DNA from 4 places in the Paenibacillus sp. J22R56 genome. Region 2 is predicted to be linked to each of the others. Evidence: riboswitches for the same ligand, from Rfam matches in the RefSeq annotation. Region 2 holds a riboswitch; each other region holds the start of a gene.
The links. Region 2 has a riboswitch for ZMP and ZTP ahead of rpiB (ribose 5-phosphate isomerase B). Riboswitches for the same ligand answer to the same signal wherever they lie in the genome.
Positions count from the first base shown of each region.

Region 1: another riboswitch for ZMP and ZTP. It lies ahead of AC0YNT_RS16190 (bifunctional 5,10-methylenetetrahydrofolate dehydrogenase/5,10-methenyltetrahydrofolate cyclohydrolase); the one in region 2 lies ahead of rpiB (ribose 5-phosphate isomerase B).
Region 3: another riboswitch for ZMP and ZTP. It lies ahead of AC0YNT_RS24680 (DJ-1/PfpI family protein); the one in region 2 lies ahead of rpiB (ribose 5-phosphate isomerase B).
Region 4: another riboswitch for ZMP and ZTP. It lies ahead of AC0YNT_RS15870 (IMP cyclohydrolase); the one in region 2 lies ahead of rpiB (ribose 5-phosphate isomerase B).

Region 1 is NZ_JBWDNV010000006.1:247,331-254,631, reverse strand. It holds gene AC0YNT_RS16210 (ABC-2 transporter permease) at 1-154, opposite strand, end outside; gene AC0YNT_RS16205 (ABC transporter ATP-binding protein) at 147-1,001, opposite strand; gene AC0YNT_RS16200 (hypothetical protein) at 1,226-1,447, shown strand; gene AC0YNT_RS16195 ((S)-benzoin forming benzil reductase) at 1,447-2,208, shown strand; ZMP/ZTP riboswitch at 2,270-2,349, shown strand; gene AC0YNT_RS16190 (bifunctional 5,10-methylenetetrahydrofolate dehydrogenase/5,10-methenyltetrahydrofolate cyclohydrolase) at 2,409-3,254, shown strand; gene AC0YNT_RS16185 (hypothetical protein) at 3,581-4,306, shown strand; gene AC0YNT_RS16180 (DinB family protein) at 4,339-4,800, shown strand; gene AC0YNT_RS16175 (BMP family ABC transporter substrate-binding protein) at 5,033-6,133, shown strand; gene AC0YNT_RS16170 (aromatic ring-hydroxylating dioxygenase subunit alpha) at 6,195-7,172, shown strand; gene AC0YNT_RS16165 (ROK family protein) at 7,295-7,301, shown strand, end outside.
Region 2 is NZ_JBWDNV010000003.1:486,233-493,533, forward strand. It holds gene spoIIR (stage II sporulation protein R) at 1,110-1,862, shown strand; gene AC0YNT_RS10155 (L-threonylcarbamoyladenylate synthase) at 1,992-3,062, shown strand; gene AC0YNT_RS10160 (manganese efflux pump MntP) at 3,178-3,690, shown strand; gene AC0YNT_RS10165 (low molecular weight protein arginine phosphatase) at 3,730-4,308, shown strand; ZMP/ZTP riboswitch at 4,395-4,475, shown strand; gene rpiB (ribose 5-phosphate isomerase B) at 4,607-5,065, shown strand; gene AC0YNT_RS10175 (TIGR01440 family protein) at 5,097-5,699, shown strand; gene AC0YNT_RS10180 (serine hydroxymethyltransferase) at 5,730-6,977, shown strand.
Region 3 is NZ_JBWDNV010000011.1:1,749-9,049, forward strand. It holds gene AC0YNT_RS24650 (ABC transporter permease) at 1-486, opposite strand, end outside; gene AC0YNT_RS24655 (ABC transporter permease) at 497-1,294, opposite strand; gene AC0YNT_RS24660 (phosphotransferase) at 1,422-2,387, shown strand; gene AC0YNT_RS24665 (hypothetical protein) at 2,406-2,939, shown strand; gene AC0YNT_RS24670 (glutathione peroxidase) at 3,459-4,019, shown strand; gene AC0YNT_RS24675 (glycoside hydrolase family 25 protein) at 4,272-4,985, opposite strand; ZMP/ZTP riboswitch at 5,115-5,194, shown strand; gene AC0YNT_RS24680 (DJ-1/PfpI family protein) at 5,271-5,879, shown strand; partial or broken gene AC0YNT_RS24685 (effector binding domain-containing protein) at 5,953-6,802, shown strand; gene AC0YNT_RS24690 (PadR family transcriptional regulator) at 6,980-7,300, shown strand.
Region 4 is NZ_JBWDNV010000006.1:173,977-181,277, reverse strand. It holds partial or broken gene AC0YNT_RS15885 (fibronectin type III domain-containing protein) at 1-915, shown strand, start outside; partial or broken gene AC0YNT_RS15880 (fibronectin type III domain-containing protein) at 1,435-2,295, shown strand; gene AC0YNT_RS15875 (amidase family protein) at 2,931-4,421, shown strand; ZMP/ZTP riboswitch at 4,464-4,540, shown strand; gene AC0YNT_RS15870 (IMP cyclohydrolase) at 4,591-5,295, shown strand; gene AC0YNT_RS15865 (peptide ABC transporter permease) at 5,310-6,032, shown strand; gene AC0YNT_RS15860 (leucine-rich repeat domain-containing protein) at 6,119-7,168, shown strand; gene AC0YNT_RS15855 (hypothetical protein) at 7,212-7,301, shown strand, end outside.

The DNA of each region.
Region 1 (7,301 bases), on a different contig from region 2:
CAAACATATTTGGAATCGTGATCCAGCAAAAATACAGAAGGACTAAAAAATAGATCCAACCGGGAATGAACATTAAAGCGCCTGTCAAAAAAGGCATGATAATATACATAGGAAGTACGCCTAATTTAAACTCTTTCATCAATAAATTATACATACATATCCTCCTTTTTCGCGAAATAAATCATAATTTCCTCGAGACTTGGCAGGGCGGTATTCATTTCGGAAGAAGGATCAAAGTCTTTGGAGTGAATTAAGCCTGTAAAGCCAAAGGAATTTTGCTTGTAGGAAATCAAATGGTCTTTCACTTGATCCAGCTGACTTTCTTTCCCGTTTACCAGGCGATAGGATTCAATAAATTCATTTTTCTCCGCACTTTTTACAATCTGGCCATTTGCGATAAAGGTAATATAATCCGCGCATTTCTCCAAGTCAGACGTAATGTGAGTAGAGAATAGAATGCTGACCTCACCATCAACAACGAGCTCTTGGAAAATCTCCAACAATTGATCTCTTGCGACCGGATCAAGTCCACTTGTTGGTTCATCAAGGACGAGAAGCTTAGCACCATGAGATAAGGCTAGGGCTAAGTTGTACTTCACTTTCATACCTGTCGACAATTCAGCAATTTTTTTATTCTCATCTAATTTGAATCTTCTCAGGTAGTTGTAGTAGGTTTCATCATTCCAGTTCTTATAGAACTTCTTAATCACATCGGTCAATGTTTTAATTTTGCTGCGAGTATAAAAATTGATATCGCCAAATGCGTATCCGATTTCTTGTTTTAGTTCGATTTCATGTTCGGCAATATTCTTGCCCAATATTAGAACCTCTCCGCTATCGATATGAAGCATATTTAAGATCGATTTGATTGTCGTTGTTTTACCTGCGCCATTGGCACCGATAAAACCCATGATAAAACCCTGTTCCAGTTGGAACGAAACATTTTTTAGCTGGAAATTTGGATAAGCTTTATTTAAATTTTGAATGTCTAATGCCAGCATAACGTACCTCCTCAATTAATTGTGTATGTTGTGTATGCACAATATATCACATGGGGTTTTTGTGGTCAATGCCTCAAACCAAATATTTACAATAAAATGGAAACTTTATTAACTTCAAGTACGTCTAACTGATTAAATACAGATTGAATAGAAAATTGTATACGATGAGGCTTAAAAAATGATGTTACGAAATGACATCGTTTCATACTAGGGGGTTAGAAAACTTGAATAAAAAAGTGAAGGGGCAGCCTGTCGAGGAAAAAACAGCCGCTACGGTAACTTCATTTAATGATGTGACCGATCACTATCAGAAAATAATGGGTGTTCCTGCCCAAAGAACAGATTTAAACAGTATGCCTAAGGTTCTGCGTTGGTTTGCGTATTTCTTCTATGCAGTCTTAATCCTTGGTGCACTGTTATTCCTCATATCTTGGTTGATGCAATAATGAAAGGAGCAACGATGAAACACTTCATTATAACAGGGACTTCTAGAGGAATTGGGGAAGCCATCGCTTATCAACTGCAATCATCAGGTCATTTTCTACATTGTGTCTCTCGAGAGAGGAATACAACTCTAATAAGCAACAGCGAGAATATGGCTTATTATGAGTTCGATCTAGGGCAAACGGATGCGATTGAAACCTTAATGGAGAGGATATTCAGTCAAATTGATCTGTCCCAAGTAGAAGGGCTTTATCTCATAAATAACGCTTCTATGATCGCGCCAGTGGCCCCAATAGATGCAGCAGATATCAGTGAAATAACACGTAATATACAGGTGAATCTGATCGCCCCAATCCTTCTAACATCCTTTTTTATTAAACATACAAGGGAACTGTCCGTAGAGAAGAGGGTTCTTAATATCTCTTCTGCATCTGCAAAAAATCTTCATCCAGGGATGAGTTTGTACTCTGCGGCTAAGGCTGGATTAGATGTTTTCACCCAATGTGTAGCACTTGAACAAAATAACTCAAATGCTCCAGTTAAGATTGTGTCCATCTGGCCAGGTATGATTGACACCAGCTTGCAAAGTGAAGCTAGAAGCATGGATCGAGCTATGCTCCCGACAGTAGAGTTGTTTAAGCAGGTCATGGAATCAGGAATGCTAACTACACCTGAGGAAACGGCGAAACAGATCATTGCATTTTTGTTTAAAGAAGATATAGAGCATGGAGAAGTTGTCGACATCTACGATTATTCAAAATGACATAAGAATTACAGCTAGCTATTGAACTACGGAATAGTTTCTGGCAAAATGAAATCAAACGTTCAGTATGTGTAACTGGCGAGACGTGGAGTACCACGGTGGAGCACATACTTCATATGGCCGTTCGCCTGGGCAGAGGTAAGGAGATTTCTCCTTGCCTCTTTCTGTTTTTCTATAACAAGTGGAGAGGATGACAGCTAATGAAATCAAGTCCATTATTGCTTGACGGAAACCGAGTTGCCACAGATATTAAGAACCAATTAGTAGGCCGTGTATCCAAGCTCAATGAGAGAGATATCGTCCCATGTCTGGCAACGATTCTTGTTGGAGAAGATCCTGCCTCAGCAACGTATGTCCGAATGAAAGGTAATGCATGCTCACGGGTCGGTATCCGATCTATTCGGATCGAACTTCCTGAAGAAACAACTACTGAACAATTGATACAAGCGATTATGCAGTTAAATGATGATCAATCCGTTCATGGTTTACTTTTGCAGCATCCGGTCCCACATCACATCGACGAGCGAGCTTCCTTTGAAGCTATTTCCATAGATAAAGATGTAGACGGAGTGACGATGCAAGGCTTTGCTCAAAATGCGTTTGGCATCGCGGCATTCCCTTCCTGTACACCAGCAGCAATTATGGAAATCCTGGCGTACTACGAGCTGCCTGTGGCTGGCAAGCATGCCGTCGTAATCGGCCGAAGCCCGATTTTAGGAAAACCAGTCTCAGCTATGCTGTTGAACAAAGATGCGACAGTAACAACATGCCATTCCAAAACGAACAATTTGGAACAACATGTCCGAACTGCTGATATTGTTGTCGCCGCCGTAGGTAAGCCTAAATTTGTTCAAGGCGATTGGATTAAGCCCGGTGCTGTCGTACTGGATGCCGGTTATAATCCAGGCAATGTGGGGGATGTTGACTTTGAGGCATGCACTCCTCATGTATCTGCTATCACTCCAGTTCCTGCTGGAGTAGGGCCAGTGACTATTGCGATGTTGTTGAAGCATACTGTTGAGGCTGCGGAAAGAAGCAAACGGTAATAAACTCCAATAGGGCTATACCTTTAGTCATTAAAATGACGATGGTATAGCTCTTTTTTTTCGAATATCACCTGGACGGAGCAGCGATAAGACCCTCGCAGGGTCTTATGATCACTAAATTCACATAACTACTACTACGTAAGACCCTCGTGGGGTCTTATTGGACCTTCGAGATTATTAGTTTCGCATAATGAGCACAGTATAAGACCCCAGCAGGATCTTACGCCCTTTAGAACTTATTCAATTGTCATTTCATTCTATTTAGTAATTAAATAATATGGTAGAATTTCCTAATAAACGATTGTCTTGAAAGGAGCTTACTAACAATGCGGCTAACAATGGGTATGATCATCATTTTACTCGTCATATCTGGGTGTACTAATGAAAGTAATCAAATAGTGACTAACAATAAACCGGGAACTTCTGATGAGAACAAAGTGACTGAAGACACTACTAAAGCGAAAGAAAACAAAATAACGTTAACCCCTGTTGATTTATTTGCAGGAGATGCTGCGATTTTCAAGCCATTCCTTGGTTCGATGTCAGTGGCTTTCAAATTGTCTTATGAAGGAAGCCAGCCAAACGTATGGTTGGATCTGGACGTTTGGGAGAATGGAAAGAAGGCAGCGACGAAGGGTTCAATTGGTCAACTATTTTACAGTTCAGAGGAAAATCCGAGCAGTGGTGAAGTCGAAGTTATTATGTCGGTTGATACAGTTCCAATCGAGGGGAATGATGAAATAAGACTAATTAAAGTGAATGTTGTTCATGATAAAGGAAATTCAAGTCTTGCAACAACAACGATTCCTTGGAATAGCAAGCTGACTATGCAGGGACTGCTTCAGCATAATGAGAAGACGTCGTTTGCAGCCGATGAACCTGTGTATGCCTTTGGTGTGCAGGCTTCGAGCGGTAACAACATGTCCACAGCAGAGCTTACTTCCGAATCATTAAGAAGACGGAATGGGCACTTGTATTTACTTTGCGTTATCAAAACGATTGATGGCTCTTATCGATTTCTCCCCATAATGCCAGGTTTGGTTGGGTGTTAAGATAAGAGAAAAGGTAAAGGGAGTGATTGTTGGTGACGAATGTTGTTGCGCATCTTGAAAAGCTGATCAAGGCAATACCAGATAAGCTAAAAGCATGGCCTGAAGAAAGGATGGTAACCCCACATGCCATTGGAAAATGGTCAAACCTTCAAATTCTTGGTCATCTCTGTGATTCGGCTATAAATAATCTGACAAGAATGATTCAAGCTCAGTACACTTCAGAGCCCTTGGCCATAACCCCGTACAACCAAGATAAATGGGTAGAAGCTCAGCGGTATGCGGATGCATCTGTAGATGAGATCATCACCTTTTGGGCAAGTTTAAATAGTGCTCTGTTACGAGTCATTACGGCAATGTCAGAGGATCTGATTAGAGCTAAACAAATAAGGCTTACAAGTGGAGAACAGCATACTTTGGAATGGCTCATTAACGATTATTTGGAGCATATGAAGCATCACCTTCATCAAATCTCCCCCGAGCTATTGGAAGACTAGAAAAACAATATAGAGTAATGAAGCTGTAGGCCATTCGCCGCAGCTTTTTTAATTTCCGACAGTTAATCTGACATGCAATTTCAGTTAATGTGCATCATGCACAAATGAATCTCTTCTTTTTAGTGACTACTCTATATTTAATGTCAGTAATATTGACGTAGAACTAACAATGACCTATATTTTCTCTAAGCTTTTCGAAAGATAGGGTTCGGCAAATAGGGGAGGGTCTCGTATGAAGAAGCTCATGATGGTTGTTGCGGCAGCTCTGCTTGTCTTCACTGCTGCATGCTCAAAGGAAACAACGAACACCAATTCAGCAGAAACGGGAGCAGCAGAATCGAAAAAGCCGCGCGTTGCATTCGTCTACCTAGGTGTACCAGGTGATGGGGGCTGGACTTACGAGCATGATCAAGGACGTAAGATGATGGAAAAAGAGCTTGGCATTACCGCAACTACAGTGGAGAATGTTCCTGAAGGAGCAGACGCTGAACGCGTATTTGAAGAACTTGCCGAGAATAATGATATTATTTTTGGCACTAGCTTTGGTTATATGGATGCCATGTATGCTGTGGCACAGAAGCATCCCGATGTGAAGTTCCTTCACGCGAGTGGATATAAGACTTTGGATAATCTCGGCACTTATCTGGGCAAGGAATATGAAAGTGCTTATCTCGTTGGCATGGCAGCAGGCAAAATGACGAAAAACAATCATCTGGGCTATGTTGGTGCTTATCCGATTCCAGAAGTTATCTATACGATTAACGCATTTACTCTAGGTGTACAAAGTGTTAATCCAGAAGCGAAGGTAGATGTAGTATGGAGCAATACATGGTTTGACCCAACGGCTGAACGTCAAGCAGCAACAAGCTTGCTGGATAAAGGTGTAGACGTGCTTGCTGCTTATCAAGATTCGCCAGCCAGCATTCAAGCTGCTGCCGAACGCGGCGTATGGGGTATCGGGAATGATTCGGATATGAGCAAGTATGCACCAGACAATTACATTTCGAATCCGAAGTGGAATTGGGGTCCTTATTATGTACAGACGGTGAAGGCGATCATGGATGGCACTTGGAAGACGGAAAGTTATTTTGGTTCTATGAAGGACGGCATTACAGACATCGCGCCATTTGGTAAAAACGTTCCGCAGGATGTACAAGATTTGGTTCAAGCGAAGAAAACAGAAATCTTGGATGGCAAATTTGATGTCTTTAACGGACCAATTGCCGATCAGACCGGTGCGGAAAAAGTAGCAAAAGGCAAAGCGATGACAGTTGATGAGATTTTGAACATGAACTGGTTCGTAAAAGGGATTGAAGGCACGATTCCTCAGTAAAGCAATCATTCAATTTCATCTAAGTGAAATCAATAACGATAAGGGAAGAGTGGTGACTGGCATGATACTTAATGATCCTGTACTACTTCATGAATGGCATCCGGTTGCTATCGCAGCCGATATTACAGATATCCCTAAACAGGTTGTTGTAATTGGGGAAAAGGTTGTCTTATTCCGCACCAAACAAGGGATTCGGGCGATGAAAGATCTTTGTATCCATCGCGGTGTTCCGTTGTCGCTTGGGCGAGTGGAGAATGATGAGATCGTCTGCGCCTATCACGGCTGGCGTTATGATGGCGATGGCCGGTGTGTCTGTATTCCATCCCTGCCTGCTTCCCAAGCGATACCACTAAAAGCGAAAACACATACCTACTTATGCCAAGAGCAGCACGGATTTGTGTGGGTGTGTCTCGGTGAACCAAGGGAGGAATTCCCGCCGCTAAAAGGAAAAGTGGATGAGAAGCTGCTGCCAATCTGGATGGGGCCTTATCCGGTAACGGCGTCAGCGCCTCGCGTGGTCGAGAATTTCCTGGATGTCTCCCACTTGATGTTTGTACATGAAGGATTGCTGGGTGACAGTGCATTTGCCGAAATTAATGACTACAGCGTGAGCGATGTAGATGGAGTGCTTATCACAGACGAAATTGTTGTGTATCAGCCGGACCCGGATGGCCGTGGTGTAGGCGTCGACAATCGGTATATTTATGAGATTTACACCCCATGCTGCGTGAAGCTGGTTAAACGTAGTGAAGGCTCGGATGAAATATTCCATCTGTTCTTGATCGTGCTGCCGGAGACGGGGAAGACTTGTACGGCGTTTATGCTGCAGCTTCGCAATTACGCACCTGATGTACCGGATCAAGTCTTTATCGACTTCCAGAACACTTTACTTGAACAGGATAAGCGAATTGTTGAGGAGCAAAAGCCAGAGCTGCTGCCACTTGATCTGCAGGCGGAGCTGCATCTCAAATGTGATCGCGTCAGCATCGCCTACAGGCGCAGACTGAAAGAGCTTGGTGTTACAATTGGAACAGAGTAAATAGTAAGCAAACGAAAAGCCGCGGCCACGCGGCTTTTTTCATGTTGACTTATGGCTAATGGAACCGTATACTCCACTTATTAAAATAGTTTTAAAAAGTGTCGTAATAAAGGAGTCGGAACATGTCTT
Region 2 (7,301 bases):
GACCCTGAGAGGGTCTAATTCTGCCTCTACATCCTAAATATCCGCCTGATTCCCTGGCCTTTGTTACAAATAAGACCCCCAGAGGGCTTTATTGCACCGGTTTGCTCTTGAAATAGCTCCAATAAGACCCTGCGAGGGTCTTATCTACTCGAAACGAACCTCGTCCCAGTCCGAATCGCCACCCCACCATGCCATCGTCGCAAAGTAAGGTCCCCCAGGGACCCCTCAGGGACCTTAACTCGTCCGCCCCCGCCCGAATCGCCACCCACCATGCCATCGCCGCAAAGTTAAGGTCCCCCAGGGACCTAAAAAGCCAACCTAGCTACTCTTTTCACATAGTTAAGGCCCTTCAGGTACCTTAACTCGTCCGCCCCGCCCAAATCCGTCACCCCACCATGCCATCACCGCAAAGTTAAGGTCCCCAGGGGCCTAAAAAGCCAACCTAGCTACTCATTTCAGAGAGTTAAGGCCCCTCAGAGACCCTAACTCGCTCGCCCCCGCCCGATCGCCACCCCACCATGCCATCGCCGTAAAGTTAAGGTCCCCCCAGGGACCCTAACTCGCTCGCCCCCGCCCGAATCGCCACCCCACCGTGCCATCGCCGCAAAGTTAAGGTCCCCCAGGGACCTTAAAAGCTAACCTAGCCACTCTTTTCACGCTGTTAGGATCCTTCAGGGACCTTAACTCGTCCGCCCCGCCCAAATCCGTCACCCCACCGTGCCATCACCGCAAAGTTAAGGTCCCCCAGGGACCTTAAAAGCCAACCTAGCTACTCTTTTCACGCTGTTAGGATCCCTCAGGGACCCTAACTCGTCCGCCCCGCCCAAATCCGTCACCCCACCATGCCATCACCGCAAAGTTAAGGTCCCCCAGGGACCTAAAAAGCCAAACTAGCTACTCATTTCAGAGAGTTAAGGCCCCTCAGGGACCTTAACTGGCCCGCATCCCCCGTGCATTCCCGCCCCTCCCATTCATGAAAACAAACTCTATCATTTTCATTTTCGCTGCTAGGTTTATAGAGTGGAGATCCCGGACATAATGACGGATAGATACGTTCCGGAACGCAAGCTGAGGCACTGACGGGTGCCATCGAGAGGAGCTTGTGTCATATGAACCGCACTAATTCCCTATTTTATTTCCGTAAATCTTATGGTTTGTTGATTATTGTATTATTTGTTCTGGTAATGAGCTGGGAGCAGCAACGTACAGATGCTGCAGTGGTAGATACCCTTATTCCGCAAGAATCCATTCGTCTTCGTATTCTCGCTAATTCGGACGCACCTGCTGATCAAGCGGTGAAACGTGTTGTTCGTGATGCTGTTGTTAAAGCGATGGACAGCTGGGTGACAGGTCCACAAACAATTGAACAAGCGCGCCAAACGGTGCATGATCATATGGGGGAAATTGAGGAGATTGTTGCTGAAGTGCTGACAAGCCGCGGGTTTGATTACTCGTATCATGCAGAGCTCGGCATGGTTCCGTTCCCTACCAAAATGTACAGCAATGAAGTATACCCTGCAGGCGACTATGAAGCTCTTCTGATTACACTTGGCGAAGGCCAAGGCCAAAACTGGTGGTGTGTATTGTTCCCGCCGCTTTGCTTCATCGACGCAGCAACAGGTGAAGCTGCAGCCGCTGATCCGGATGCTGACGCTGCGAAAGCAGAGACTGTTAAAACCGCTTCAGCCGATCAAAAGCAAGACAACAATGGGAAAGTTGAAAAAGCAGCTGACAGCAAAGCCGAAGTTTCCGCGCAGCAAGCAAAGGATGACCAAGGCCAAGGCGAAGCACCTGAAGCAAAGTTCTTCCTGTGGGAAATGATTCAACAGTTCATTCATTGGCTGAAAAGCCTGTTCTCATAATTCGCAAAATGGCGGCCCTCCACTCATGCATGCAAGCGCTGATGGAGGGCTGCTGCTCTGCAATTTAGAAGGCATATGCTATAATGGGGGCAGTAGATGAACTTTAATAGCAGGGATTGAAGGATAGAGATGACGACTACAAAAGTTTGGCAGGTAATGGACGGGAGTAATCCGGAGATGCTGGCCGAGCAATTAGAGGAAGCAGCGGCCCTTCTGCGCGCAGGTGAATTGGTTGCTTTTCCGACGGAAACGGTATACGGCCTTGGGGCCGATGCGCGTAATACGAAGGCGGTAGAGGCCATCTTCAAAGCAAAGGGGCGCCCTTCGGATAACCCGCTTATCGTGCATATTGCCGACGAACGGCAGCTAGATGAACTGGTACTCCCTTATCCAGAACTTGCCGGAAGACTGATGAAGCAGCTGTGGCCCGGGCCTCTGACGCTCGTGCTGCCGGTGCATCCTGAAGCGGTGTCACCTCTAGTAACAGCAGGGCTTTCCACTGTTGGTGTACGAATGCCGGATCATCCGGCAGCTCTTGCGCTCATACAGCAGTCTGGCTGTCCGGTGGCCGCACCAAGTGCCAACCGTTCAGGCCGCCCAAGTCCTACACTTGCAGAGCATGTACTGGAGGATCTTGGCGGTAAAATAAGCGGAGTTGTAGACGGCGGAGCAACTGGCGTTGGACTGGAATCAACGGTAATTGAGCTGCCGGATTCGAATACGATTCGTATCCTTCGTCCAGGAGGCATCACCGCAGAACAATTGCAGAATGCGGCACCAGAGGCCCGCATCGATGCGCTGGCTCCCACCACTTCCGAAGTGACCGAAGCGCCGCGGTCGCCAGGTATGAAATATACGCATTATGCTCCGCAGGGTGATCTCGTGATCGTTCAGGGTGATCGAGCCGAAGCAGTACGTTACATTCAGGAGCAAGTGAATGGAACAAGAGCAACAAAACTCAAGACAGGTGTCCTTACTTTCGATGAAAGAATAGCCGCCTTTGATGCCGATCTCGTGTTAACCTACGGAAGTGAGCATCATTTGGAACAGGCAGCGCACCGGCTTTATGCAGCACTTCGCCGATTTGATGCCGAAGGTGTGCAGCGTATTTGGGCGGAAGGCTGCTCAGAGGAAGGGATTGGACTTGCTCTTATGAACCGTCTGGCGAAAGCTGCCGGGCATCAAATCGTTCAGGTTTAGAGTAGTATGTTTGTCCCCTTGTCCGCATATCTTGGTTAAGAATGGATGTGGACATGGGGGCGATAGCGTGACAGATGCAACTTTACATGCTGGACAATTCGCGACACTGCTCATAATGGCGGTTGCGCTAGGCATGGATGCATTTTCGTTAGGGATTGGAATTGGACTTAAAGGGATTCGTCTTCGTGATGTGCTGCGGCTAAGTGCGATCATTGCACTGTTCCATGTCATTATGCCGCTGGCAGGGATGTACGCCGGGCATTTCGTCAGTGGTCTGCTTGGCGACGTGGCTACAATGGCGGCAGGAGTGTTGCTGCTGCTTTTGGGCGGGCATATGATTTACAGTGCGCTTAGGGGAGAGGCTGTTCATTCGATCGACTACCGTTCCTCGATTGGAACGTTTTTATTCGCGTTTAGCGTTAGTATCGATTCCTTTTCTGTTGGCGTAACACTTGGTATGTTTGCAGCAGATATCGTGCTGACTGTACTGCTATTTGGTTTTTTCGGCGGATTAATGTCCGTGGGTGGCCTCCTGCTTGGGCGCAGGGTGAGCCAAAACCTCGGTGGGTATGGTGAAGCGCTTGGCGGGGCGATTTTATTAATATTTGGACTGTTATTTATACTTTAAAAATAAGACAGATTAGCGACGCAGAAAGGGGAATGCAGCATGACACGCATCTTGTTTGTTTGTACCGGCAATACATGCCGATCCCCGATGGCAGAAGCTATGCTGAGAGCGATGGCAAAGCAGCAGGGCGTTCCGCTTGAGGTTCGTTCAGCGGGGGTGTCAACAATAGACGGGCTGCCGATCTCGGCTCATGCGGCTACAACGCTGCGAGGCAAAGCCGTTGAACCTCAAGGTTCTTCACGGGCGCTTAGCGGTGAACTTGTTGCTTGGGCAGACTTGATTCTGACCATGACATCGGGGCATAAACGAAATCTAATTAATTGGTTTCCTGAGGCGGTGGATAAAGCCTATACGCTTAAGGAATACGTCAATCAAGATACGGATGTACAGGCGGATATTGAGGAGTTAGAGCGTCTATTTACTGAGATGCATATGAAGCAGGTGCTGGGCCAGCAGCTGTCGACTGCAGAGCGGACACGACTCCTTGAGCTTGAACGCCGCATTCCAAGCTTTGATATTGCCGATCCTTTTGGCGGTACACTTAGCATGTATGAAAGCTGTGCTTCAGAGATTGAAGTGAGTTTGAAAACCTTGCTGAGGATGCTCAAAAAGGGATGAAATTCCATGCTGAAATTAGGCTGAATTTAGCCATTTAAGCGATTGATTTCTAACGATGAATCGGCTATCATGGAGGTAACAAAGACGGTTTCCGATGTAACTGGCGACGGAAGTGGGTAACCACGGTGGAGCATCGGAACATACGGCCGGTCGCCTGGGCAAAGAGCAGCATGCTATTGAGCATGTCATGCTCTTTTTTTCGTCTTTTCTACGGAATTTAGGTATAATAAGTCCGTATGATTCGACAAACAGATACTTATTTTGCTAACGACGCTGCAAAATAACAGGAGGGTTTACGTTGAAAATTGCAATTGGTGCAGATCATGCGGGTTACCGGTTGAAAGATGAAATCGTTCCGTTCCTTTTATCGCAAGGACATGAGATTGAAGATTTGGGCTGTGACTGCAATCAATCTGTTGATTATCCCGATTATGCACTGCCGGTAGCAGATAAAGTAGCAAGTGGTCAGGCTGACCGCGGCATTCTTATTTGCGGTACAGGCATTGGCATGTCGATTGCGGCTAATAAAGTGCCGGGTATTCGATGCGCTTTGGTGCATGACATGTTCTCGGCGCAGGCAACTCGCGAGCATAATGATACGAATGTACTTGCTATGGGCGAACGCATTATCGGCCCGGGCTTAGCACAGGAAATTGTCCGCATCTGGCTGGAAACGCCATTTTCGAATGGTGAGCGTCATGCAGGACGTGTTCAGAAAGTGAAGCAAATCGAACAGCAATATACTGTGCATCCTTAAGATCGATACGATATAGAAGGAGCGGTGCAGCATGAGCAATCACGAGGAATTAGCTTCAATTGCAAGTGATGTGGAGACGATTGTTCGAGAACTTGTTTCAGCCGGAGGGCTGAAAGCCGGACAACTGCTTGTTATCGGCACCAGTACAAGTGAAGTGCTGGGCCACCGTATCGGCACATCCGGAACGCTGGAGACGGCCGCACAGATTTATGCGGGAGTTGAAGCGGTACGGAGCGAGATTGGATTTTATCCTGTTTTTCAATGCTGTGAGCATTTGAATCGGGCACTTGTTCTCCCTCGTGAGGCTGCAGACAAATTTGGTCTGGACGAGGTTGCAGCGGTACCTGTTCCGAAAGCAGGCGGTTCGATGGCGGCGTATGCTTACCGGCACTTGCCGGAAGCTTGTCTGGTTGAAACGGTGGAAGCACATGCCGGTATCGATATCGGTGATACCTTCATCGGCATGCATCTCCGCCGGGTTGCCGTGCCAGTTAGACCTTCGATCAGGTCGATTGGTGCAGCTCATGTGACGATGGCTTTTACAAGGCCTAAGCTCATTGGCGGAACCCGTGCAGTGTACACTTTGGAAGAGAGCGGCCTGGCGTCAGAGCAGACGTCGGGATCATGTGATTAATTTTAATTTGGGAGGCTTTTCACAATGACAATGGAAAACTTACGTAACCAAGATCCTGAAGTATTAAAGGCAATGGGCCTTGAACTGCAACGCCAACGCGATAACATCGAGCTGATCGCATCCGAGAACATCGTTAGCGAAGCGGTTATCGAAGCATTGGGTTCGGTATTGACGAATAAATATGCAGAAGGCTACCCAGGCAAACGCTTCTACGGCGGCTGCGAGCATGTTGACATTGTGGAAGATATCGCACGTGATCGTGCAAAAGAAATTTTCGGTGCTGAGCATGCGAACGTACAACCACACTCCGGTGCACAAGCAAACATGGCGGTATACCTTGCTGTTCTGAAGCCTGGCGATACGGTACTTGGTATGAACCTGGCACACGGCGGTCACTTGACGCACGGCAGCCCGGTTAATGCATCTGGTCTTTTGTACAACTTTGTAGCTTATGGCGTAGACGAAGAAACTTTCACAATCAACTATGAGGAAGTGCGTAAAGCGGCATTCAAACACCGTCCTCGCCTGATCGTAGCTGGCGCGAGTGCATACCCTCGTACAATCGACTTCGAAAAAATGGGCAAAATCGCTGAAGACGTAGGCGCATTGTTCATGGTTGATATGGCACATATCGCAGGTCTTGTGGCAGCTGGTCTGCACCCAAGCCCAGTGCCTCACGCACACTTTGTAACAACAACAACACACAAAACGCTTCGTGGTCCTCGCGGCGGTATGATTCTGTGTCGTCAACCTTGGGCAGCAGCAATCGATAAAGCGGTATTCCCTGGTTCGCAAGGCGGCCCATTGATGCATGTTATTGCAGCTAAAGCTGTTGCATTCGGCGAAGTTCTTCAACCGTCATGGAAAGAATATGCACAACAAGTTATTAATAACGCAAAAGTATTGTCCGAGACGCTGATCTCCGAAGGCATCAACATCGTATCCGGCGGTACTGACAACCACTTGATGCTGGTTGATACTCGCAGCCTTAACATCACAGGTAAAGCTGCTGAGCATGTGCTTGATTCGATCGGTATTACAGCGAACAAGAACGCAATTCCATTTGATCCAACAAGCCCGTTCATTACAAGCGGTATCCGTCTTGGTACTCCAGCTGCAACTTCCCGCGGCATGGATGAGAAAGCAATGAAAGTCATTGGCGAAGTGATCGCGATGACGCTGAAAAATCCTAATGACGAAGCCGTACTGGCGAAAGCGACTGGCATGGTTCGTGATTTGACAGCTCAATACCCGCTTTACCCGAACATGAAATACTAATTTTATTTGTTTCTTCAAAGACTGCCCTTCAGGTCATCCTTGACCTGAAGGGCAGTCTTTTTTTTATGGTGAATTAACCCTTTGCGATTGCAGCATCCTATAGGAGGCAGGTATTAAGCTTCTACATGAATCGTCAATATTCGACAATTTACGAAATGTAATTTCTGGGGAGTGACAAAACATAAATAAATATTGTATATTTATCTACGGTATATTAAATTAACATTAATATTGTGCTAATTCGGCGTGAACATATGTAAACAGGACGGAATGAACAAACGTTCACTGATATTTTTTCAGTTAAACGCATGAATTTTCAAATTG
Region 3 (7,301 bases), on a different contig from region 2:
GATTAGAATACCTCCGATCAATACAAGAATGAGCTTGCCGATATTGACGAGAGACCATTCGAAGCCGGCAATTTCACAGCCATAGAGGAAAATAATAACGCCAGGAATGCAGTCAATAAGACCAATAAAGTTCACATAGCTGGCTACCAGCTGGAAGAAGACGTTCATCGGGCGAAGCAGGAGACGGTCGAAGCCGCCGTTAATGACCATATGGTCCATACTCCAAGTATTAATGAAGAAGACAACAAAGATGCCATGGCTGATCAGCCCTAGTCCATAAAGGAAGGTGAGCTGTGGGAAGTCCCAGCCGTTAAGCGCCTGGAAGCGGTCAACGATGATTTTGAGCATCCAGATGCCGGAGAAATATTGAATAGGAATCATCAGAAGCCAGCTGAACAGGAAGAGCGGGTATTCCAATTGGCGTTGGATGGCTAGCCGTGCCCAGCAGGAAGCGACGGATACATAATGTTTGAATGAGGACACCATATGGGCTTCATCATCCTCCTTGGATTAAGGTTTTTTTCTTCGTGCGGGACCATCCGGCTGCAAGGACGAGGAAGAGCAGTCCAACCCATACCGCTTGTACAGCCATGGCGGTGAAGGCATCGGCAGTACTGGTATTGCCAATATAAATGCCAAGTGGAGTCTGATAGGTGTATTGAAAAGGCAGGAACTTCGAGATCGTCTGAACAGTGTCCGGGAAAAACCATAACGGCACGATACTGCCGGATAATACGCGGACGATGCTGTCTTTCACATTCCCCATGTTGCCAAGCTCCATGACCCAGAATGCGATCAATCCAACGAGTGCACTGAGAAGCCAAAGTATGGCGTAGCTTAGCAGGCAGCTTGGGAGGAAGAGGAGAAAGTCTTGGATGGAAGCGGGCCAAGGGATGCCAAAGAAGATGGAAGCGAATACAATTAGCGGAAGGGCTCGGTTTAATAAAGAGCTGAACATCTCTCCGATATCCTCAGCCAGATAACAGGCAAGAAGGGGGATCGGTCGGTAGAAGTCCGTGACGATCTGTCCTTCCCGTATTTTGTAATAGATGGTGTTCTGTACATCACATACAAAGATGGTAGAAATAGTAATCGAGAGAATGGTGTAGGTTGTTATATCCTGCAGGGTAAGCGACTGGGCGGTGCCGGAGCTGCCTTTGTAGGCGGTCTGCCATAAGAAGACGGATGCCAGCGTAAGAATGAGGTTTGTCGCCACGGAAGTGAATACTTCGAATCGGTAGGTCAGATTGGTAAGGAGCTTCATTTTCGTTATATACCAATAAGCTTGAAGCATAGTAACCCCCTTGAAAGTGACTGCATATGAAAAATCTTACATTTATAACGTTTATATATTAATCTAATTAATAGAAATAGGCTATGGATATTTTAATTATAGATATTTATGGGGGAGCGGGATTCAAATGATAGAATACGCGGATCTATTTGCACGCTGTGAGAAGCAGTTTGATTTTCAGATTCATGCGGCTGAGCCGATTAAATTAGGATGGTTAAATAAAAAGTGGATTCTGCATACGAGTAAAGGAAAATATGTGCTGAAGAAGTATCACACCAACCGATTTAAGAGTGTGGACACTTTACGTATAGCTCTGACTCAGCAGCACAGGCTGTCACAGCTGATGTTTCCTTCGCCTATGCTTCTTGAATGGGAGGGAGAAATTCTACATACCGATGAATCCGGCGAACGTTATATTCTGATGCAATATTGCGATGGCAGTGGGATTGCGCCAGGTATGGCGAATCGTTCTCATATGTATAGTCTGGGGCGAATTATTGGCCAGCTTCATCATCACCTCAATGATGGTACACTGCCAGGCAAGAGTGAACCGGATTTCATGCCGCATGCAGTGGAGGCAAGACTTGCGCATTGGGATGATGTGATTGAGCAAGCTGTTCAGATGAATAAACCCCACGTTGTTCCGATTATGGAGCTGCAGAAAAAAATGACTCAATCGTTGGATCTGCCTGCGCTTCAGCAAGCCTGCCGGCAAGGCTGGGCACATCGGGATTTATGGATGGATAATCTGTTATTCCGTGAGGAAACCGTATCGGCTGTCCTTGATTTTGATCGGCTGAACTTTGACTATCTGGACTTTGACATAGCCCGTGCCATTCTATCCGGGGCATTCCTGGAAGGGCGGCTGGATTTGGGTAAGACCAAAGCTTTTCTGCAAGGTTATCAAGAGACTGCAGGTTTTGAGATTAATCATTTAGCGGATATCATTCGGTTACTCTGGTATTTGGAAAGCAAATGGTGGATTACCGCGGAGATGGATAATCATCATCGGATTCCGGCACGTTTTGCTGAGGAGATGATCTGGATTGCGAAGCATCATGAGCAGTTGGACGAGATGTTAATGGGTTCGTAGCAGAGAGGAGTTTCTTGAATGCTCATGATCATAACGATCCTTTTAGTGGCCATTTATCTTACCTTATTAAATTTTAAGAGGCTCAAAAAATTAAGTAAGATGATGAAGTGGTTATTAACTGAATTATTTCTGATAGTTGGTGGTTACGGTTTATATTTGTTTATTATGGATTTTAGTTTAAAAAAGGTGATTGAAAACCTCCTACTTCCTCTTAGCTTTACAGCGATAGTGATAGGAATTCAGTTTCTACTTAGGAAGAGACGTGCCCGTGAGAAAAACTGGTCATTGAATGACTATTCCATTGAATACAGAAAGCAACATGTAGACACGGAATTATTAAAGGGATTAAATGCAGCGATATTACCTTGGGAAGCAAGTATCAAGGGTTGGCATTGGATGAGTGGGTTTGGCAATGACCGGGAAGAGGCTTATTTGAATTTAGTGAAGAGATTTGATACCTATAAAAGCGAAGGGAATATCCTGCCCAAACCAGGTGCCGGCGCTCCTCTGGTAATGGCACAGGTAAAGGGGATTAATGATGACGTTAAATAGCAGATTAACCGACAGTGATATTTTGGGAGGAGCCCCAGCGTATATCGGTACAGTATCTCGATACGCTTCGCGAGGGGTGCTCGTTAATCACAATGGAAAGGTTGCCATGATGTATATGGCTGAATTGGATCTTTATAAACTTCCAGGTGGCGGCATAGAGGAAGGTGAGTCACCAGAGGAAGCTTTTTTGAAGCACAGAACAAACGGCCCTAACGGATGCTGAAGAGCAGCTCGGAATGTCCGTTCAATGGCTGACAATCGGATAGGCAATTGAAGTTATGGATAAGACTGCTAACAACAGCAACGCTGATGATTATGGCAATTTTTTTATGCTAATGCGTGATCGAATGATCCTGAAAGAGGCCGCAGGGCTGCTGGAGAAAATGGACCTATTTTAAGTCCTTTTTCCAGTAAATACATTATTGGAAATGCCTATTAAGATTATTGTTTTTATATATTATTCAAATAGGATTCTGGGTTATATGATGGATTAAATATAAAACAAGGGAGAGGAATAAGATGAACAAGTCCATCTATGACTTTCAAGTTAATGAGATTACTGGAGAGCCTATTCATCTGTCTGCTTTCAGTGGCAGGGTTCTTCTAATCGTTAATACAGCAAGCCAATGCGGATATGCCAAGCAGTTCGATGGTCTTCAGCAGCTGTATGAAAAATATTGGATGCATGGCTTAGAGATACTGGGCTTCCCGTGCAATCAGTTCAATGACAAAGAGCCCGGCAGCAATACGGAAGTAGAGGAGCATTGCCGGCGCAATGTTGGAGTAACCTTCTCGTTATTTGAAAAGGTAGAGCTCCGTGGACAAAATGTCCATCCACTTTTTCAATATCTTACGGAGCAGGCACCTTTCCAAGGATATGATCCGGATAATGCTGCTGAGATGTGGATGAAAGATTTTCTCCAGCAGAATCATCCGGACTTATATGACGGCGATGGCGTAAAGTGGAACTTCTCCAAGTTTCTCATTAACCGAGAGGGACAAGTGGTCGGCCGATTTGAGCCAACGACACAGCCGACCGATTTGGAACTGGCTATTGAGGAAGCATTGTCCTCTGACTAGTTTAACAGCAGCCTTTTGGACGACTGTAAGACTGGCTGCGGTCCAATAAGACCCTCTGAGGGTCTTATTGGGTGATTACTGCCTAAAATTAGTAACGATAAGACCCTGTGAGGGTCTTATTTGCTAAATATGGGGGAGACAACTATGCTTTCGTGAGCACTCGGAGATGTAATAAGACCCTCTAAGGGTCTTATTGGGTGATTACTGCCTGAAATAAGATACGATAAGACCCTGTGAGGGTCTTATCGTATCTTATTTCTTGAACTTCGCAGCAAAAGCTGTTTCATCCCCATGGAATACGTTAATATCCACATAGGCATCGATACCGGAGATTCTTCCGCGATTATTAAATTGCCAGAAGGTCCAAGCCCGGTCGTCCTTCAGGGACGGATGCTTCACAATATCTCTGATCCAGATTTCGTAATCCTCGAAGCTTCCTGCAATGTAGCTGTTAAAAGTATCGTAGGTGACATACAGAATGGGCTTCTGCTTGTAATGCTGCTCTAGTTGATCTGCTAGGGTGGTTAGCTCACTTTGGATGAGTGGAGCATCTTTATCCAGACTAATCTCAATATCGATGACTGGGGGGAGGTTGGCAGCCTCATTAGGAACCTCATCAATAAAATGTGCAGCTTGCTGAGCACCGGTACTTTGAGTGGTGAAAAAATGATAAGCACCAATGAGCATGCCATTGCTCTTGGCCTGCTCCCAATTAGACCTGAAATGGCTGTCAGTCATATCTTTTCCTTCGGTAGCTTTGATATAAACAAATTGCCACTTTCCACTGTCAGCGACCTTCTTCCAATCTATTTCCCCCTGATAGTGGGAGACATCGATTCCTCTCACATCATATTTGGCTGCGAACAAGCTGTTATGCCAGATGATCCCCTTGTATTCTAGTACCCCGGCAATAAGGAGTAACAGCAGCAGCCCAGCGATTATTTTATGCCATCTTTTTAGCTTCATGGCTACACTTCCTTCAATGAATACTAGACTTACAAAACATTCCAGTTTTATAGACGATATACTGCCGTTAATTGTTTCAAATCCACTCTTGCTTCCGGCCGATGTTCGGAATAGTATAATAAGTAAATAACTGGTATGTGCGACTGGCGTAAACGTGGATAACCACGAGGGAGCACATATGTCATCAGCCGTACGCCTGGGCAGAGTATTTGTTCACTGGGAAGAGTTTGTTCCCGTGGGACAAATACTCTTTTTAATTTAATTTATTTTTAGGAGGATGAGGGGATGGAACAGGTGCAGAAGAAGAGGAATGTAGCGATTCTGATCTATGACAATGTAGAGATATTGGATTTTACGGGACCGTACGAAGTGTTTATTACGGGCAGTAATTACGGACAGGATTTCCATGTTTACACGGTAGCCGAGCATAACCATCCGATCACAGCATTAGGTAATCTCAGCGTGAACCCTGCGTATACCATTCATGACTGCCCGAAACCCGATATTATCCTCATCCCCGGCGGCCGTGGTGTTCGGCAAGAAATGAACAACAGAGTACTGACAGAATGGATCCACGATTGCGCAGATGAAGCTGAGATTATATTGTCCGTATGTACGGGGGCCTTACTACTTGCTAAAGCTGTCGTATTGGAAGGGATGAAGCTCACCACCTATCATCTAGCTATCGAGGAATTAAGAGAGGTTGTACCTGCATCGGCAGAGATTCTGGATAACGTGAAGTATGTAGATAACGGCAAGATCATTATGTCTGCGGGTGTATCAGCCGGTATAGATATGTCCTTGTATGTAATTGGCAAGCTTCATGGCGAGGAGCGGGCCTTAAAGACAGCGAGGCTGATGGAATATGATTGGATGCCAGGAAAGCATTCCTGATCAAATATAGCAAGCCACTTCAATGATAAGATAACTGCAAATGTAAACGAAGGAGCTGGGTAACTGAATTCCAATGGAACATTATACGAGAGTCCAACAAGTCATCATGTTTATGGAAGAGCAGTTGCAGGAGCCGCTTAGCTTAGAGGCTATTGCCATGGAAGCGGGGTTTTCGGTCTATCATTTTCAAAGGCTCTTTCACGCCATTTCTGGATTTACAGTTCAAAAATACATTCGGAAGAGAAGGTTAAGCGTCGCTGCTGCGGAGCTTCTGGTTACCAAGAAAAAAGTACTAGACATCGCAGTGTCTTATCAATACGGCTCACAGGAGGCATTCACTCGTGCTTTCAGTAGTTTTTTTGGCGTAACACCAGCTAAGTATCGTAAACGGCAGCAACCACTTGTTTCCCAGCATCCAATCGACTTCATTGCTCTAACAGCCAATATTCGAGGAGGGCTGAATATGTACAAACCGGACATAGTAGAGCTTCCTGCCATTCGTATTATCGGGTATAACTACACAACGAATTTAAATAACGAATTGTATTTTGAGGAGATTCCGGGATTTTACGGGCATTTTGGCAGCAATGAATATTTTATGCGTATCCCAAACAAAGCCCGGCCGGCCTTTGCCTATGGTATTTCCCACTCCTTCCATGAGGATGGTGTTTTTTCCTTCCTTATTGGCGAGGAGGTCACAGCATTTGCAGAAGTGGAAGAGGGCTTTGCTTGCATCGAGCTTCCTGCTGGTTCGAAACAGCAGTATGCCTGAGCTTGGGCAAAATACATGGAAGTACATTTATGGCACCTGGCTGCCTAACAGCAATTATGAGCGTGGAGAAGGACCAGACTTTGAGGTAACGGATGTGATGAATTCCACTCCGGAGAAAATTAGTATGACGGTCTATATTCCCATTCAGTAAAAGTCCAAATCAAAGGGCATGTTGGAAATTCCAACATGTCCTTTTTTACATGCAAAAAGAAAAAAATACCAAAACTACATTGACACTCGATATATCGAGATGTAATATATAGCCATAAGATGTATCGTATGTCGATATATTAGAGGGGAGAGGAAAAGACTGAACGATGTGAAAGAGATGCTGCCGCTGACGGAAGCTTTTTATTATATCTTAATTGTTCTATATACGGAGCCTTCGCATGGATATGGGATTATGCAGGATACCGAGAAAATGAGTAACGGACGGGTCAAGATTGGTGCCGGCACTTTATACACAGCGCTCAATACCTTGCTCAATAAAGGGTTGATTGAACTTTATCCTGTACCTGAGGGAACGGATACCCGGCGTAAGATGTATGCCATTACGGAGAATGGCAGGCAGGTTGTGTCTGCGGAAGTCGCAAGGCTGGAAGAGCTTCTGGACGTAGGGCGTCAGGCTCTGATTACGAAGAAGGGGTGAG
Region 4 (7,301 bases), on a different contig from region 2:
GAAAGCGGTTTCGCACTGCCGTCCAATTTCAAAGCAATCTATACGCAGCTCGCGAACTTCATCCAGCCAGAGGAAGACCATTTGATCAACATGCCGTTCGTGGACTACGGTCTGCAGTCGAACAGCACGAAGATTGGTGGTTTTAAGAACAATTCCCGCGCGTACCTCTGGATTAATGATACACAGGCTAATCACACGGTAACGAATCCAAGAACGGTAAGTGGTATGAGCTTTACCATTCCAATGCCGAACAATTACTACAACGTTTCTTACTACAATACGTATACAGGCACATATGGTACAACCAGCAGCGTTCAAGCGACAGGCGGCAATCTTGTATTAAACAACGTACCATCCTTTAGCCGTGATATTGCGGTAAAGATCGAATGTGAAGGGTGTAATGCACCGGATACGACAGCACCATCAGCACCAACGAACCTGACTTCACCTTCGAAGACAGATACGACAGTGAATCTGTCATGGTCGCCTTCTACGGACAATGTTCGTGTTACGGATTATGATGTTTATCGGGGTTCAACAAAGATCGGTTCTACTGGAGGCGCGACAACGTATACAGCGACTGGTCTAACAGCAAACACGGCTTACAGCTTTACGGTAAAAGCGAAAGACAATGCTGGCAACGTATCCTCGGCGAGCAGCACACTTAACGTGACGACCAATCCGCCGGATACAACAGCTCCATCGGCACCTGCAGGATTGACATCACCGTCCAAACTGGACATTTCAGTGAATCTCTCTTGGACAGCATCGACAGACAATGTCGGTGTAACTGCCTATGATATTTACCGGAATGGCAATATAGCGGGTACGGTTAGCGGTACATCAACAACGTATACAGATACTGGTCTGACACCGCTCACTACTTATAACTACTATGTGAAAGCAAGGGATGCGCGTAACAATACATCCTCCGCAAGCGGCACGATTAGTGTAACGACTCTTGCACCAATTCCAGTCAACAAGCTGCAGAACCCAAGCTTCGATACGAGTAACAGCAACAACAAGCCGGATCAATGGACCTGCGAAAATGATTATTTCTGCTCTCGTGACACTTCAGTTAAGCGCAGCGGCACGGCTTCGATGAAGATGTCAGGTGATACGGGACCATGGCTTGGCTTCTATCAGGATGCTGCAGCAACAGCAGGTACAGCCTATACTTTCGATGGCTACTATAATGCAGCAGCCAATAACGGTACGACGATCGAGTTCAGACTTCGATTCCTGGATGCTTCAAACAACATCCTGCAGGATAACCTGCTGTATACACATACGGGTACAAATACTGGCTTTGCCAATGTAAATGGATCGCGTACAGCGCCTGCAAATACGGCAAAAGCTCGTGTGTATGTTTACATGAAGGATCTCAAAGGCTCCCTGTACTTCGATGACTTCTCGGTGACGGACGGAAGTGGAGGTACAGCCGATACGACAGCACCAACGGTTCCAACAGGCTTAACTTCACCGTCAAAAACCGCAACAACCGTTAACTTGTCATGGACAGCATCAACAGACAATGTAGGTGTAACTGGCTATGATATCTATCAAGGTTCGACGCTTATTGGTTCCACGACAGGAGCAACAACTTACCAAGCAACAGGTCTGACAGCTGCAACAGCTTATAGCTTTACGGTTAAAGCAAAGGATGCTGCAGGCAATACCTCTGCAGCCAGCAGCACGCTGAACGTTACAACAAATGCGGCGGCGGATACAACAGCTCCAACAGCGCCAACGGGATTGACATCACCATCAAAAACCACAACAACCGTTAACTTGTCATGGACAGCATCAACAGACAATGTAGGTGTAACTGGCTATGATATCTATCAAGGTTCGACGCTTATTGGTTCCACGACAGGAGCAACAACTTACCAAGCAACAGGCCTTACGGCTAACACAGCTTACAGCTTTACTGTCAAAGCGAAGGATGCTGCAGGTAATGTATCGGCGGCGAGCAGTGCACTGAACGTAACAACAACTGCCGCAGCTGACACAACAGCTCCAACAGCTCCAACGGGCTTAACTGCGCCATCTAAATCTACAACAACGGTTAATCTATCGTGGACAGCATCAACAGACAATGTAGGTGTAACCGGCTATGACATCTATAGAGGTACGACGCTGGCTGGATCCACAACAGGTGCAACATCCTACCAAGTAACAGGCCTAACGGCAAACACAGCGTACAGCTTTACAGTCAAAGCGAAGGACGCAGCAGGAAACGTTTCTGCAGCAAGTACTACACTTAACGTTACAACTGATGCTGCTTCGGGAGGCAGCAACCTGCTGACAAACGCCGGCTTCGAGACGGACAATGGCAGCAATCGCCCAGCCTCATGGACATACGAACAGGATTATTACGTATCCCGTAATACATCAACGTATCGTTCGGGCTCTGCGTCTATTCGAATCAACGGCGATACTGGTCCTTGGTTCGGCTGGTATCAGGATGTGAATGCAACGGCAGGCACATCTTATACCTTTGACGGGTACGTGAATATCACGTCCAACACGGGCAGCACACTGCAGTTCAAGGTACAGTTCCTTGATGCATCGGGCAATGTATTAGCTGACAATACAGTTACAACTTACAGCGGTACAACGACTTCCGGTTTTGAGAACGTGCATGGTACGTATACCGCACCGGCCAATACGGCTAAGGTCCGCGTCTATACGTATTTCAAAGACATGCGCGGTACATTCTTCTTCGACGATTATTCGTTGACGAGCAACTAAATAAGTTGATAGAAGGAAGAAGCGGTCCCATTGTGGGGCCGCTTTTTTCACATGACATATGACTTTTCGTTATTAGGCTCAGATTAGCATAGCTATAATTATTTTTTTCTCTCTACAATCTGGCTATAAATGGTAAGATGGTAATAAAGTGTTATTACAAGAGGAGAGTAAGTCTAATGGACAATACAATAGATGTAAATTTAATAGAAGTGGACATCGTTTCTTTGCAAGCAGCTATGGAAACAGGTGCGTTATCGTCGGAATCTTGCGTTCGCTGGTATTTGGACCGCATTGAGCAGTTAAATCCGGTGCTGAAAGCTGTTCTAGAAGTTAACCCGGATGCAATCGAGGTAGCAAGGGCGCTAGATGCGGAGCGGGAGGGACAGGGACCCCGTGGACCACTACATGGCATCCCGATCTTGCTTAAAGACAATATCGACACAGGTGACCGCATGCATACTAGTGCAGGTTCAGTCGCTCTTGCAGAACATTTCGCTCCGAAAGATTCGGGTGTAGCCGCACAACTAAGAGCTGCGGGAGCAGTGTTCCTTGGGAAGGCAAACATGACGGAATGGGCCAATTATATGTCATATATGATGTGGGCAGGGTATAGCTCCAGAGGCGGCCTGACACTGAATCCTTACGGTCCTGGAGAGTTGTTCGTAGGTGGCTCAAGTTCTGGCTCAGGTGCAGCAGTTGCCGCGAATTTGTGCGCCGCTTCTATCGGAACTGAGACCTCTGGTTCAATTATTAACCCATCCTCACAAAACAACATTGTTGGTATAAAGCCGACCATTGGGCTTGTCAGTCGAACAGGTATTATCCCAATTACGCAAAGTCAAGATTCAGCTGGTCCAATGACAAGGTCGGTAAGGGACGCTGCAATTTTGCTCGGAGCCATGACGGAGGTTGATCCACAGGATGCTGCCATGCAAGATAATAGGCGAATAGCATATAAGGATTATACCCCTTTCTTGGATGCAAAAGGTTTGGAAGGTGCGCGAATTGGCGTTCCGCGTCACTATTTTCAAGGACTGGACAAAGCTAGGGCCGAGATAATAGAGCAGGCGATCGTTTTGTTCAAGGAACAAGGTGCTATCGTGATCGACCCGGTAACATTGCCTTGCGAAAGTGCAAAATGGGACTGGGATGTCATGCAATACGAGTTCAAAAAAGGGTTAAATGATTATTTGGCTAACGCTGGACCCGGCGCATCTGTACGGACCTTAGATGAACTCATCGCCTATAATGAAGCAAATAGCGATATCGCGTTGAAATATGGTCAAGGCACACTGATTTTCTCGAATAGGACAAGTGGTACATTGTCTGAACCGGAGTACTTCGAGAGTTTGCGACTTAACCACGAGTTTTCAAGGGAACAAGGCATTGACCATGCGATACGGGAATATCAGCTGGATGCACTGTTGTTTCTGGGCAATGAGGATGGGCTCGATTTGTCTGCACGCGCAGGGTATCCTGCCATTACCGTGCCAGGCGGATACGCGGAAACAGGCATCATAGCCGCAGGTGGATACACAACCAAAGGACCTCAAGGTATCACATTCGTTGGAACTGCCTACAGTGAGCCTGTTCTTTTCCGATTAGCCTATGCCTACGAACAAGCGAGTAAATACCGTTACGCACCGGCTGATCCGATAACTAATTGATTGATTTTTCTGGAAGTACTTAGTATGATGTGAAGTAATTTAAAACTTATATGTGACTGGCGAACATGGGGATCCATGAGGAAGCATATAAGCTACGGCCGTACGCCTGGGCAGAGGTAAGGGGATTATCCCCTTACCTCTTTATGTTTACCCGAGAGGAGCAAGCGAAGTGAAAACAGCACAAACCGAATTATTTGATAAACCATATCCCGGCAGGACGCTTATTGCAGGGATGACTCCTTCTGGAACGCATTATGTACAGGTGTATTGGATTATGGGCAGAAGCGTGAACAGTCGTAACCGTGTCTTCGAACGAGAAGGAAACAGCGTCAAGAACCAAGCATTTGATCCTGCACAAATGGAAGATCCATCACTCATTATTTATTACCCTATTCGTCATTGGGAGAACATGCATATTGTCTCGAATGGTGATCAAACGGATACGATCTATGAGGGGCTTCATCATAATCGAACCTTCGAACAATCATTACTGCTCAGAGAGTTTGAGCCGGATGCCCCTCATTTTACTCCAAGAATTTCGGCGGTGATTAACACAGAACTTAAACAGTACGCTTTGTCGATACTAAAAACACAGGATAACGACCCAACCGTTTGCTTACGACAAAGTTATTCATACAGTAATTTCAAAAGAGGTATTGGTCACTGCATTCACACCTACAACGGCGAGCAGGATGGTGTGTTAAAACCATTCGAAGGGGAACCTTTCGAGGTGCCATTATTCGATTTTATTAATGAGATAGCAGACTACTACTGGGAACGTATTAATAAGGAAAATAAAATCTCGTTGTTGGTGAAGTTTATTGATGTATCGAATCACGATATTCAATTCGAGTTTCGAAATAAGCTTTCATAAGTAGGAGATAACGGATGAAGAAAAAGGAAATTAGAGATTTAATCTATATAAGCAAAAACCAGCGTGAGGCGAATTGTTTTTATTCTTATGGGATTGAATTCTATGAATTTATGAATGGGGTAACGAATAGACCGGAGAATCTTATTTTACTAAAGCATGATTTTCATAACGAAAACTGGAATCAGCATTCCAGATTTGATTATGTAACAAAGGAAGAAATTAATGAACTGATCGAAGATAACGTTTATCGCTATGGAGATTTTGTTTGGGTGGACTTCTCGAAAGAAGAGGATTTAGATAAATTAAGCAGCAATGCCATTGCGGAGTTATTGTTTTTCAGTCACCTTGCCAGGCCGCTTACTCGGATACCCAAAATAAGATTTGCCTATCATGCACATGATGATGGCTGGTTTAACAAGCTTTATGTGACCGATTTACAAGATTACGAGATTCTATTAGCCAATGTGATTCCTTCGAAACTCCGCAAGTTAACGGGAAGAAAAATGAAAGATATCCCTCAGGATGTTGCATCAGCACTATTGGAAAACACAAATGATGGTTTATTCATTGATTTATCAAGACTAATAAAGAGTAGAGCTGAGTTGAAAATACCTATAACAACGATCGGCCATTTCACAGATATGGACGAAGTATATAACTTTAAGGAAGAGGTTAGGGAGTACAAGCTCTGGTTAGTCTACTCACAGAAATTATGGAAGCTAATAAAGGAAGAATAAGTTGAACTTTTTTCAATCCATTACGTCTAATGTTCATAAAGGAATTTATGGAAAGTATTGGATTGTAAGGAAAGGTGACTAATGAGATGAGAATGTATACAGATCCTAGAGGCGAAGCCTACGAGCAGATCATTGATTTGGCAATACGTAATTCGGAATGTTTTGTACTGGGGGAAAAGATGCCTGTTGATATGGCCGAGTGTAGGTACATAAAGGTATTAGAAGCGTTGGAGCCGTATCTGATGAAAACAATCGTTATCCAAAACGGAAATATGGATGAAGTTATACGAATAAAAAATAGTTATAACAGTCATGCCTTTTATTCTGCGGGAACTTATTATATCTATAGATGCTGTGAAGGAAGCGGGAACCTGCTCAAGCAATTAGCAAACCGTCTTTCGGATTGGATTTATCCTAACCTGCCGGAAGACTTGTGTTTCTTGAAAGATGGCGGGGGAGATTACCTCTATTCGGTTGTGCATGAAGATATGTATGGTTTAGATGTAACGGAGCAAGAAGCAATTGATTTGATGAATCGAATAACAGGGCTCTTTTTGAAAATAGAGGCTCACAAGGATCTAAATCGACTGCTGGATGATGCCATTAAGCATCAGACTGATAAGCTGTATATCAGTGGATATAGACTAACAGAGCTGCCTGAGAGAATCCGGGAGCTTACAGAGCTTCGTGAACTGGAGATTTTTGAACAGGATCTTTATCGTCTACCTGAAGAATTGTTCGAGTTAAACAAACTTGAACGTTTGAAAATCCTGACTGCTGATTTGGAGAGTATTCCCGCTTCTATAGCCAGGCTGAAGAACCTGAGACAGCTTTCCATCCAATGTGCAAGCTCGGATCGGCCGACTCCCGGCTATCAGGCGAAGCCTAAGGAAGAGATCGGCATAAACCACATTCCACCGGAGATTGGTCAGCTGGAACAACTGGAACAGCTTACGATTCAATACACGTCGATCCATGAGCTGCCGCTTGAACTAGCGAAGCTGGAGAACCTGCAAGTCTTGGACATTGGAATGAGCTTGATCAAGAAGAAGCCAGATTTCCTAAAGGGAATGAAGCAGCTAAGTTACATGAATGTGTCACAGGATTTATTTGGAGATCTGATAGAATCAGAATGAAGGTAATTACGCTATAATTTTCTTTAACACTGGAGGGGAGTTCTTGAATAAGATACTATACGTCTTTATTATTATTACATTTCTATTACTACTGGCTTGTTTAAAAGAAGAAGATAATAGTAACAGTGGTGGT